Lujinxingia vulgaris: one gene and its partner. The protein of the gene in region 2 binds, or shares a complex with, the protein of the main gene of each other region. Links are inferred from orthologs where the notes say so. Each region holds a gene or a part of one and is shown on either strand. Other genes may lie near its edges. The genes, in order: tsaE and tsaD.

Region 1 (5,837 bases), on a different replicon or contig from region 2:
CCGACTCCGCCGGGCGCTACCAGCTCATTGTGCCGGCGCCGGCGCTCGAAGCGCTGCGTTAATCCCGATCGTCCTCAGCTGCAGCCTCGCCGCCCGACTCCCCTCGTCGAAGCTCGCCGCGCGCGGTGCGTAACATCGAGAAGGCCACCGGCTCTTCCCCTTTGCAGCGCGTAACCCAGCGGCGGTGGCGATTCTCCCAGGACGCGCTCAGAGCGTTGAGACGCCCGGCCTCCATCAGAAGGTCCGTGGCGTCTTGCCGGCAGTCCGGTTCCACCGATCCCGCGCCGACCTGCTGCCCGGTAAAGGGATCCCAGATGCGTCCGTCCCGAATTCCGGTGATCGCACCGAAGGCGATCGGCAAGAAGACCAGCACCGCCGTGCCGAAGAAGACCACATAGCCCAGCCGGCGCGCCTTACGCGTGACGTTCTGGAGGCGCTGCTCGCGGGGGCTCAACGCAGTCGAACTCGGCGGGGTCTTCTCGGCCATGGGCAACTCTTCGGGCTCTGGAGGAATGCACGCTCAGCAATGCCTCTTCCATAATCGAAGGGCCGCGCGGGCGCAATCGCCCGGCGGCCCATCAACGCGCAGTGCGCTCGTGCGCAAGGTCCGCTCAGCTGGCGGCCTCGTAATCTTCGTAGAGCTCGTCGACACCGGGCATCTCGCGAAGTCGCTCCCGGGCGATCTTCCAGGCGGCTTCCATGATCCAGCTCAACGAGCGATCCTGGCGAAGCGCCTCCTGCCGCATCTCATTGAGAAGCTCTTCGGGCAGGTACAGGGTCATCTTCTTTTTGGTGGCCATTGAGTCCTCCGTGACTTCGGCGCATCGTCGGGTGCCAGGGCGAGGCCGCGTTCCACCGCGCCTCTCCCACATCGGAGGCACACCCTATGCGAGGCGGCGCGGCGGTCAAAAATTTTGTACGAAAGATCTTCACCTCGTCGTTCTCACCCTGAGCCCCCATGCCGAACTCCCAGACACTTAAAGCACTACTTAAAGAAACCATGGCGCAATGCGACCACCTCGCCCGTCGCGACCATGATCCGGTGGGCCGCGTCTGGGAGTACGAGCGCGATGAGGATCGGGAGGTCGCCGCACTTGTGGCAAGCTCGCTGGCTTACGGCCAGGTTAAGGTCTTGCGCGAGGCCATCGTGCGCGCGCTTTCGCCCCTGGGGCCCCACCCTGCCCACACGCTCCGGGTGGCCCCGCTTGAGGATCTTGCAACGCGCTGGCCCGCGTTCACCTACCGCATGACCCGCGGCGAGGATCTGGCCGACCTCGCGGTAGCCCTGGGAACGACGCTGCGCCGGGAAGGAAGCCTCAGCGAACTCTACCGCCGTGGCCTCCCCGAAACCGATGGTTTAAGCGCCCGCGAGCGCCACCTGCATGCCGCGTCCAACTTCGTGCAGACACTGCGTCAGCGCCGTGCGCGCCAGGAGCTCTCGCGCGGGTTTCGCTACCTGCTCCCCGACCCGGCCGATGGCAGCACCTGCAAACGCCTGCACCTCTTCTTTCGCTGGATGAGCCGCGGCCCCGACGGCATCGATCTGGGCTTATGGCCCTCCCTCTCGCCCGACGCGCTTGTGATGCCCCTGGACACCCACACCGGTCGCCTCTGCCGCTACCTGGGGCTGCTCACCCGAAAGACGCTCGACGCCCGCGCGGCGATCGAGGTCTCCGAGCGGCTGGCCTCGCTCGACGCTCAGGATCCCCTCAAATATGACTTTGCGCTCTGCCACCTGGGCATCGGTCGGCGCTGCATTCACCGCCGCTCCGACGAGCACTGCCCGGGGTGCCCGATTGAGGCGGCGTGCACGCTCTAGACCGCACCAGACAACGACTTCGGCGCCTATCCGCGCATTGAAGCGATGGCGTCGACCACCACTACATCATAGCCCAGCACCAGCTGCGTAAAGGCAAATCCCGCCGCGCCAAAGACGAGCATCGCCAGCGCCAGGATCACGGTGAGCTCGAACCATCGCCGCCCTGGCGAGACGATCGCGGCCAGCGCGATGCCCAGAAAAAGCGCGATCGTAGCGATCCAGAAGATCAACGCCGGCTGCACCGTTGTGATCACCACCACCGGGTTCATCGCTCATCCTCGGGGCTCAAGCCCTCGCCCTCGGCCAACGCCTGCCGCGAGATGTGGCCCAGGTTGAAATAGTTCACCGTGATATGCGCGATCACCGGCGCAAGCACCGAACCGGTGTAGAGGTACATCAGCCCGAAGATCGCGCCCAGCCCCAGCGCCATGTATGTCCAGGGCCGAAAGGTATCGCGCTCCGGGCCAATATGAATAAGCCCAAAAATCACGCTCGCCAGCACAAGCCCCACCCAGTCGCCGTAAGGACCGGCCCATCCGGCGGTGCTGAAGGCCTGCTGTAAAAAGCCCCGAAAAAAGATCTCTTCAGCAACCCCGCTGGTCAGCGCCAGAACCTGCACCTGTCCGGGAGTCATGGGACCGAGCATGCCCGCAAAAGCATCCCCGAGGTTGCGGCCCCAGGCGGTGTAGCGTTCCACCAGCCGCGAGGCGACCACCGCTCCGAGCCCCACCGCGGCACCCAGCGCGGCATGCATCGCGGTGGCGCCCTGCAACTTCTCCGGCCAGACCAGCAGGTTTAAGTCCAGCCACACCACGCCCAGAAGCCAGGCCACGCCCAGCATCGCGCCGTAAAAGATCAGCGCGGCAAAGACGCTCGGTGCTCCGGAGAGCTGGGGATCGTCGGGTTGCTGACTCAAATCTCCTCCGACGTCTCTCCCAGAAGCCGGTTGGCCTGCTGTTCAAGCTCCGGGGAGCGCTCGGTGCCGCGAAAACGCACGATAAGCCCGCTGCACGGGTGCTTTCGCCAGTCCAGGTGAAAGCGCTGGTTTCGTTGAACCCGAAAATAGTCGTTGAGCTGGTCGGCCAGAAACTCGATCACCGCCAGCAGCCGGTCGCGTGGCGAAGTTGCGGCGAGGAAGGCGGCGTCCTGATCCTGGACGATGGCGGCGCCTTCGAGCTCCAGGGCAAAACGCTTATCGGCGCTGGTGAGTTTGAGGCAGGCAAAGACAAAATCGGACTCTTCTTCCACCCGCAGCCCGATGCGTTCGCCGGGGCGAAGATAGGCGTGGTAGCGGGTGCGAAGGCGCGACTCGATCTTCCGTCGGGCCGCCACCGGCAGCACCACCTCGGCCTGCGGGGTCGGGGTGTCATTGGGGGTCGCGCTCATGGGTAGATCCTTCAGGTGATGTCGTTGAGATCGGAGCCGATGCGCTCCACCAGGGCGTGGTACGCCTCGCTGGCGAAGATGCGTGCCTGGCGGCCATCGCCCTGGCGCAGAAGTTCCACAACCACGCCCTGGCCGGGCCAGGCGTGGGGGATGCGGTCGAGCCACTCCACGCAGACCAACGTCTGAGGGCGGTCGATGTAGTCCCAGTAGGCCAGCGACTCCAGATCGTCGTAATGCTCCAGGCGGTAGAGGTCCATATGCACAAGCTCGCCCTCGGCGCCGTACTCCTGCACCAGCGCATAGGTGGGGCTTGAGACCTCGTCGGGGGCGATGTCCATGCCCTCGGCCAACCCCTTGATAAGCGTCGTCTTTCCGGCACCGAGGTCGCCGACGAGGCCCAGGAAGCCCTCGCCGCGCTCACGCATCGCCTCACCCAGCGCGCGCCCGAGGTTCAGGGTCGCCGGCTCGCCATCAAGCGTCAGCTCGGTGCGCGGCTGCGCACCGAGGTTGTTATAGTCGCCCGGCGAGAAGTTCGGGCGCTCACGGGTCGTCATGCTGCCACCTGCGGGTTCACTGCACGTAGAGGGGGAACTCCACACCGCGGTTGGAGATGGCGCCGTGCTCGGGGAACTTCATCGCACGGAAGCGCTGGATCATGCACTGGCCAACCTCGCGGCTCTGGTACTGACTTTCCTTGATCTGCACACCGCCGGTGGTGCCGGAGGGGCGGATAAAGAACTGCACCGTCAGCCCCTTAAAGGAGCTGTTTCGGTTGAGCTCGGAGCGAATGCAGTCGGTCATCGCGTTGAAGTCGCTCATAATAACGCGGTTGATCTCCTGGTCGCTCAGGTGCTTGGACGAGCCCGAGAAGTTGGCCATATCGACATCGGCCTCACGCTGCCCGGAGCCGCCGCCGGCCGCAGCTTTGCCCGAGGCGCGCTTGCCACCGGCGCCGCGCACTTTCTTGAGTGTGCGCGCGATCTCCTCCTCGCTGGCGCGAGGGTTAAAGATGCTCTGCAGAAGGTCGGAGTCGACCGCCACCGCCTGAAACTCCGAGGGCGGTGGCAGGAAGGTATAATCCAGCGACGCGAAGGCCTGCTCCAGAGGCATCGGCTCCGGGTCGGGCTGCTGCAGCCAGAACCAGCCCATCGCCGCCAGCACCACGAGCCCGGCAACAATGGAGACGACCAGCGCGGCAAGGCCACCTTTCTTGACCTTACGCTGCAGCTCGGCGCGGGCTTCGGCCTCACGCCGGCGGCGCTCTTCACGCTCCGGAATGTAGGCTTCGACCTCGGCGGTGAACGCCTCCATCTCGATGAGACGGCAACGCTGCTGGGTGAAGCGGTCGAGCACCAGCGAGTTCTCGTCGATCTCGTCGGCGCGAAGCTGATCGATGATCTGCTTTTCGGTAAAGGGGCCGTAGTCGAGGCCGCTCTTCTGCACGAGGTAGCGCTCGGCCTCGGCCTCATCGGCCGGGGGCGGCGCGATGTCACCGACGTCGAAAAGATCAAAGAGGCTGTCGCCCTCCTCGCTCTCAGCCACGGCCGGCTCCACCGGCAGCGCGCCGGGAGGGGCCGCGCCGCTTAAGCGCGCGCCGGCGTCGCGGGCGATTTCCTCAAGCTCATCGCGGAAGTGCTGCGCGGAGCGCGGTCGCTGCGTGCGATCGGCGGAGAGACACGCCGAGACCAGGCTGAAGAGCGCCGGCGGGTATTTGGCAAGCCCGTCGAGCGCCATCTCGTGGGCCTGCTTTCGCTCACTGGGAAGACCGGTGGGGTTGAGCAGCTCTGCGGCGATCATGCCCAGGCTGTAGAGGTCGGCCGCGGCGCTCAGGTTCCCCGGCGACTCAGCCACCTCCGGCGCCACGTAGATGCTGTCATGAAAAGGCCCCTCCCCTCGTCCGTGAAGAAAGGTGCTGACCATGCGGCCGAAGGCCAGGTTCCCCACTTTCACCACGCCCTGCTTGTTGACGTAGATGTTGTAAGGCGTGAGCACCCCGTGGCTGGTTTTGCGCTCATGCACCGCCGAGAGTGCGCTGCAGACGTGGGCGAGCACTGTGAAGGTGTCACGAATGCTCAGCGTGCGCCCCTCTTCGCGTCTCTGGGCCACGAGCTGCGAGAGCGTAGACCCCTCCACGAACTCCATCGCGATAAAAATCTCGCCATTCTGGGTGCGCCCCATCCCCACCGCACCGGTGAGGTTTCGGTGGTCGATGCTCCCGGCCAGGCGCACCTCGGCGCTGAGTTTTGCGAAGGCGTCGTCGCCCGGGAAGGGCATCTCGAGCACCTTCACAACGACCGGCGACTGCGTCTGACGATCGTTGCAGAGGTAGCTGACCCCACCGCCGGAGCTTCCCAGATAGCGCTCCACCACGAAGCGTCCACCGACGGCATCGCCGGTTTTCAGAGTCGCGGCCTCCGGCGCCTGGGTGCTGCCGCGAACGCCGGGTGCCTGACGCCGAACGGCGGGCCTGGGAGGCGGTCCGGGAGGTTTCGCCCCGGGAGCCGAAGGCTTGCGCCCGGCGGGCGTCAACGGCGGGGGAACGCGCGGCGGCTTATTCGACGACTCACTCATCGCTCAACCTTCCCTTCTTCCTCGGAGTGCTCAGTGCTTTCCTCGGCGGCAGGCGCCTCTT
Region 2 (5,727 bases):
CTACGTGGCCGATCTTCTGGCCCAGAAGCCCCCGGCCGGCCGCCAGCGCATCCCCACCCCCAGCGCCTCGCCGGCCCAGGCGCTGGCGATCGATGAGCCGCTGCCTAACGCCTCCGGCGCTGACGCTTTTGCCCCCGACTCCGCCGGCGATCCCTTAAGCGACGACGACCTCTTCGGCGACGACAACGCCTTTAACGACACCGACGACGACGCCTTCGGCCTCTTCGACGACGAACCCGAAGGCACCCTTCCCGGTGTCGGTGAGGAGCACGCCCCCACCCATCCCCACGACACCGAGCGCAGCGAACGCGAGACCGCCAAGATCCGCATCCCCGACGAGATCAAACGCGCCCGCGACGAGGCCCGAAAGGCCCGCGAAGACGACGCCGAGCTTCAGGCCCAGGCCCTCGAAGACACCGACGCCCACGACGACGAACCCGCCGCTGACACCCCCGCCGAACCCGAAGCCGCCGACGACGACGCCTTCGCCAACCCGGACTTCGCCCCCGAGGTCAACCTCGAGGAGATGTCCGAACCCGAGCCCCTCGACACCTCACACAGCGACGAAAACGCAGAGCCGCAACCCACTGAAAACACAGAAGAATCCAACACAGCCACCCTGCCCGCAGTCCAGCGTCACAGCGCCGACAACACCATCGTCTCCACCGAATACACCCTCAAAAAGCGTCGCGCCTCCGGCACCACCGCACCCGGCTCCGCCTTCGAAGACGACGAGCCCACCCCCGCTCCGATGATCGACCCCAGCACCGCCCACACCTCCCTCGAGGAGGGCGATGCCCCCCAACCTCAGGACGCCGACGCCCGCGCCAAACAGGTCGATACCGACCCCGACCTCGACACCTACCTCGCCGAAAAGAACACCGAGAGCGAGCACCAGAACGAGTCCGAGCACCAGCACGAGGACCAGGACCAGCACGAGGACCAGGACCAGAACGAGGACCAGGACCAGAACGAGAACGAGGACCAGAACGAGAACGAGGACCAGGACCAGAACGAGGACCAGGACCAGCACGAGGACCAGGACCAGCACGAGGACCAGGACCAGCACGAGGACCAGGACCAGCACGAGGACCAGGACCAGCACGAGGACCAGGACCAGCACGAGGACCAGGACCAGCACGAGGACCAGGACCAGCACGAGGACCAGGACCAGCACAAGGACCAGGACCAGAACGAGGACCAGGACCAGAACGAGAACGAGTCCGAGTCTGAGTCCGAATCCAAACCCGTCTCCACCCTCACCGACGCCGACCACACCCCCAACGCTCGCCCCCGCGTGCAGCTGGGCGGCGCGCTCTCCGAGGCCTCGTTCTTTCAGAAGGGCGAAAACCTCCATGAATACGACGATCTTGGCGAGGAACTGGCCGGAGAGTCGAAGAGCTGGAAGTTGTGGGTGATCGTCGCGGCGATCATGGCGCTTGTGGCCATCACGCTGGTAGCGATGCAGATGTCGTCGGGCCCGGAGCCGGCCGACGCGATCCCGGAGGAGGTGGCCAGCGCCGAGGAGCCCGAACCTGAGCCTGAGGAGCCTGCGGTCGAAGTGGAGGAGCCTCAAGCTGGCGGGGAGGTCGCTCAAGACGAAGAGCCCACCGGCCTTGATCTCGATCAGGCTCTGGCCCGCGCGCGCCTCGAAGGCATGTCGGCCGAAGCCGCCGCCGTGGAGCTCGCCAGCGAGCGCGCCGCCAGCGACGCCGCCGCGCCCTCGGCCGAAGATCAGGCCGCCGAAGAAGCCGCCGCTGCCGAAGTGGCCGCCGCACAGGAGCAACCCGCCGAGGAGGCTGCCCCTGCAAACGCGGCTGTGGCCCCCGAGGAACAAGAACTTCGCGCCGCTGAGACCACCCCGGCCCCTGACCGCGAGACCACGGTCAACGAAGACATCCAACGCCTGCGCACCATGGTCCAGCGCGAGCGTATTGATGAGGCCCTTCCCCTGGCCCGCGATTTGAGCAAGCGCGCCCCCAACAACCGCCAGGTCGCCTTCCTGCACGGTCAGGCCGCCCTCTACGACGGCAAAAACTCCGAGGCCATCGAAAACCTCACCCGCGCCGAGCGGCTGGGCATGCGCACCGGCGCCTTCTACCTGGAGCTCGCCACCGCCTACCAGCTGGCCGGTCGCCGCGATCAGGCCAAAGGCGCCTACGAGAAGTTTCTGGAGATCGAGCCCGAAGGCCAGAGCGCCGACGAGGTCCGCGCCATCCTTGAGTCGCAGTTCTAAGCCTTTGCACCTCTTGCACCACAGGCAGCACCATGCTGGTCATGACCATCGAATCGAGCTGCGACGAGACCTCCGTCGCGCTCATTAAAGACGGCCGCCAGATCCTGGCCAACGCAGTCGCCAGCCAGATCCCCATCCATCGCCGCTACGGCGGGGTGGTTCCGGAGCTGGCCAGCCGCAACCACATCCGCGACATCCACCAGGTCCTCAACGAGGCCCTCGATGACGCCGGGCTCACCCTCGACGCCGTCGAGGGTTTTGGCGTGACCTGCGGCCCCGGCCTTGTCGGAAGCCTGCTGGTAGGCATTGAGACCGCCCGCGCCCTGGCCTTCGCGCTCAACAAGCCGGTGGTGGGCCTCAACCATCTCGAAGGCCACCTCACCGCGGTGCTGCTCGAAGGCGACACCGTCAAAAACCCCGAATTTCCCTACCTGGGGCTCATCGTCAGCGGCGGCCACACCGACCTCTACATCGTGCGCGGCCTGGGCAACTACGAGCTCCTGGGTCGCACCCGCGACGATGCGGCCGGCGAGGCCTTTGATAAGGTCGCGCGCATGCTCGGGCAGCCTTATCCGGGCGGCGTGGCCATCGACCGCCTCGCAAAAGATGGCCGCCCCGACGCCATTGAGTTTCCGCGCCCGATGTGGACGCGCAAAAACTTCGACTTCTCGTTTTCGGGCCTCAAAACCGCCGTCGCCCAGCACATCGACGCCCACGGCATCCCCGAGGGGCAGCAGCTCAACGACCTCTGCGCCTCCTTCCAGGAGGCCGTCGTCGACGTGCTCCTCTTCAAGGCGCTTAACGCCTGTGAGGCGCACAAACTCAAACGCCTGGTGCTCTCCGGCGGGGTGGCCTGCAACAGCCGGCTGCGACAGCGCGCTCAAGAGGCCTGCCAGGCCGAAGGACTCGAGCTCTTTGTGGCGCCCCCCTCGCTCTGCACCGACAACGCCGCGATGCTCGGCCCCATCGCCGAGCATTACTTGCAGCTTGAGGGCGACTCGGAGTTTGTCGGCCACACCATCCGCGCCCAATCCAGCATGCCCCTTGGCCACTCCGAGCGCACCCCGGCCCGCACCCACCGCTAACGCCACACTGGAGTTCCCCCGTGACCACCCCCGCTCCCCAGATCCTCGACGCCCTGCTCCGCCACGATCGCGTCAAAGCACTCGTGCTCATCGATGAGCAGGGCAACCCCCTGGCCACCCGCGGCCAGGCCCGCTCCATGATCGCCGGCGCCAATGAGGCCACCGTCCTCACCGACCTGAGCAAAGTCAGCGCCGACGCCCGCGAGTGCGTCTACATCACCCGCCACGGCCTGAATCATTTTTTGATCGTGATCTTCGATGAAAACGTCGACTTCGACACCCTCAAAAAAGACGTCGACGCCACCATCGCCCAGCACCAGCGCTGAGGCCCACAGCGCCCGCGCCCGCAACTTCCCCCTGAAAAACCAGCGCTAAAACGCCAACGGGCGCGCCGCATCGGCGCGCCCGTTGGCGTCAACTTCGTCTGGAAAAAGCCCGACTTCCCGGGCTCTGGGCTTACTCGCCCTTTCCTTTGGAGAGGTTGTCGACATCACTCTCCGTGAAGGGCTCGGCCTCCAGCCCGCCCTGCACCAGAACCTTCGGCATCCCGCCGATCTGCTCCAGGCTCAGCCCGTCGGCCTGCGGCACAATGTAGCTGGCCATGCCCCAGTACGTTGCCAGGCACAGCATCCAGGCCACCCCGGTGCGAAAGACATCGCCGCGGGCGATGCCCACCAGCAACCCGAAGAGCGTCGCCCCGACGATCAGCACCCCGGTCACCCCGAAATCCCGCGTCAGATACGCCAGCACGTTCACCGGCACCACCACCACAAGCGCGCTCGCAAAGGTGTTGTAATCCGGGTTGAGCTGGGTGAAGCGAAAGCTCAGCAAAATCACGACCAGCTGCGCCAGCGCCGCGGCCGCGTAAAAGGTCAGCGGGGTCCACGTAAAGCCGGATACCACCTCGGCCACTATCATCATGACTCTCTCGTCTGCGTCGGCTCCGTCGACTCGCCGGAGGCTTCTTCGTGGTCGAGCTCACCGGAGGTCGAGCTCACATCGATCACATCATCGGCCAGCCCCTTCTGAAAACTCAACCGAAGGCGCGCGGCCGCCGCGCTGATCTGCGGCAACTTCTGCAGGCCGACCACCACGAAAATGATCGCGGCGACCACCAGCAGCTCTGAGGCGTTGAGCATCATAACAAAGGACTCCCGGGCATCGGAGCTGGGCCGGGCATCTCACCCGTTTGATGCGAGGATCACAAGCACCAGCACGTCATAGAGAGCATGGGTGTACACCGCGACTGCAAACCCGCGCAAATAGAAGATCAACGCCAGCAACACCCCGGCGATGGCCCGAAAGACAAACACCCCCATCGCAAACTCCTCGCCAAGCGGCCCCATATGATGCACCGCGCTGAAGATCACACTGGAGAGCACCACCGCCCACAGCGCCGCCCACCACCTGGGCCAGCCCACCACCCGGTGGCCCAGCCACACCATCGTGCCCATCAGCCCCAGCCTGAAGACGAGCTCCTCATAGAGCCCCGCCCCCGCGCTGAGCACCAGATTATCGAGCACCGAGGCCTCCCCACCCACGCTCAGGCCCACACTTAGGAGCGCGCTCAAGCCCAGCGCGTCCATAATCGCCACGATCGCCGCGCCGAAGAAGAACGCATACACCGCGCTCTCCGCCACCACCGCTGGCCACACCCTCAGCCGCAGCCGCTCTTTTTTGCGCAGCATCACCGCCGCGACCACCATCAGTAACAACACCCCCACATGCACGCCCAGGTAGTAGTGAAGCTCCCCGCCCACCGCCCACCAGAGCGTATCGGTCATAAAGTCGACGCCGTTTCGCACCCCGCCGGTCCACAACACCCCGAGCTGATAGAGCACAAAAAGCGGCATCACCAGCACAAGACTATGCCAGGTATCGCGGCTCTGCTGATGGTAGGTGCTTAACTTCATCACTTCTCTCAACGCGCGCACCACACGCCCGCGTGGGACATCGGGGTCGGGTGCCTAACTTTTGATGCAGGGAGGTCCCGCATCCATCGACCAGGCGCTATCGTAGCGCGCCAGCCCCTCCCCGTCAGCGCGCCTTGAAATTCGCCCTGCAGGGGAGCTCGATGTGACGGTTCAACCCTACCCACCCATCGCTCAACGCACCACACCACCGGGACGACTCGCCGCACTCTTCGCCCTGCTCATCCTGGTCTGTGTGCTCCCGGCGCTGGCCATCGCGATGGGATTTAGCCTGAGCCTGCCGCTGCCCTCAGCGGCAGAGACTCTGGGCACTCTGCGCGGAGCTTTTACCCACAGCACACTCTTGATGCTCGGCGGCATCCTCGCACTAAGCTCGGCAACCTTAAGCCTCGCCCGCTTTCTGGTGCGCCGCTCCGCGCTGACCTCGGTCATCAGCATCACCCTCTTCTGGTCGGGCTTTGTCGCCATCATCCAG

Evidence for each region.
Region 1: the proteins of tsaD (region 2) and tsaE are in contact, whole or in part, in a crystal structure (PDB 6N9A), measured with the Thermotoga maritima proteins. The link is inferred for Lujinxingia vulgaris from one-to-one orthologs. Residues at the interface, in WP_004082750.1 of Thermotoga maritima: Cys10, Asp11, Arg49, His50, Leu82, Gly84, Gly135, Gly136, Glu154, Thr155, Leu156, Asp157, Asp158, Ser159, Glu162, Asp165, Lys166, Arg169, Leu170, Tyr175, Lys213, Thr214, Leu217, Tyr218, Gln221, Arg222, Asn324; in WP_004082108.1 of Thermotoga maritima: Leu37, Gly38, Lys46, Lys57, Val59, Lys60, Ser61, Thr63, Phe64, Thr65, Leu66, Met67, Val69, Pro71, Tyr82, Arg83, Leu84, Asp86, Asp88, Phe89, Asp93, Ile128, Asp130, Glu131, Arg134.

Annotation. Positions count from the first base shown.
Region 1 is NZ_VOSM01000003.1:273,377-279,213, reverse strand. Bases 1,989-4,981 are described here. They hold tsaE (tRNA (adenosine(37)-N6)-threonylcarbamoyltransferase complex ATPase subunit type 1 TsaE), read right to left. Parts: upstream 3,760-4,981; coding sequence 3,217-3,759; downstream 1,989-3,216. Other genes in these bases: FRC98_RS08145 (protein kinase domain-containing protein), read right to left, coding at 3,776-4,981; FRC98_RS08155 (hypothetical protein), read right to left, coding at 2,732-3,205; FRC98_RS08160 (CPBP family intramembrane glutamic endopeptidase), read right to left, coding at 2,085-2,735; FRC98_RS08165 (hypothetical protein), read right to left, coding at 1,989-2,088. In the rest of the region: FRC98_RS08185 (carboxypeptidase-like regulatory domain-containing protein), read left to right, coding at 1-62; FRC98_RS08180 (hypothetical protein), read right to left, coding at 59-487; FRC98_RS08175 (TIGR04563 family protein), read right to left, coding at 612-800; FRC98_RS08170 (TIGR02757 family protein), read left to right, coding at 959-1,819; more of FRC98_RS08165, read right to left, coding at 1,846-1,988; more of FRC98_RS08145, read right to left, coding at 4,982-5,776; FRC98_RS08140 (hypothetical protein), read right to left, coding at 5,773-5,837. UniProt on the Escherichia coli protein: Required for the formation of a threonylcarbamoyl group on adenosine at position 37 (t(6)A37) in tRNAs that read codons beginning with adenine.
Region 2 is NZ_VOSM01000005.1:219,392-225,118, forward strand. What follows is about bases 1,412-4,294. They hold tsaD (tRNA (adenosine(37)-N6)-threonylcarbamoyltransferase complex transferase subunit TsaD), read left to right. Parts: upstream 1,412-2,268; coding sequence 2,269-3,321; downstream 3,322-4,294. Other genes in these bases: FRC98_RS12310 (response regulator), read left to right, coding at 1,412-2,236; FRC98_RS12320 (hypothetical protein), read left to right, coding at 3,342-3,647; FRC98_RS12325 (hypothetical protein), read right to left, coding at 3,778-4,242; FRC98_RS12330 (twin-arginine translocase TatA/TatE family subunit), read right to left, coding at 4,239-4,294. In the rest of the region: more of FRC98_RS12310, read left to right, coding at 1-1,411; more of FRC98_RS12330, read right to left, coding at 4,295-4,463; FRC98_RS12335 (CPBP family intramembrane glutamic endopeptidase), read right to left, coding at 4,503-5,234; FRC98_RS12340 (two-component system sensor histidine kinase NtrB), read left to right, coding at 5,398-5,727.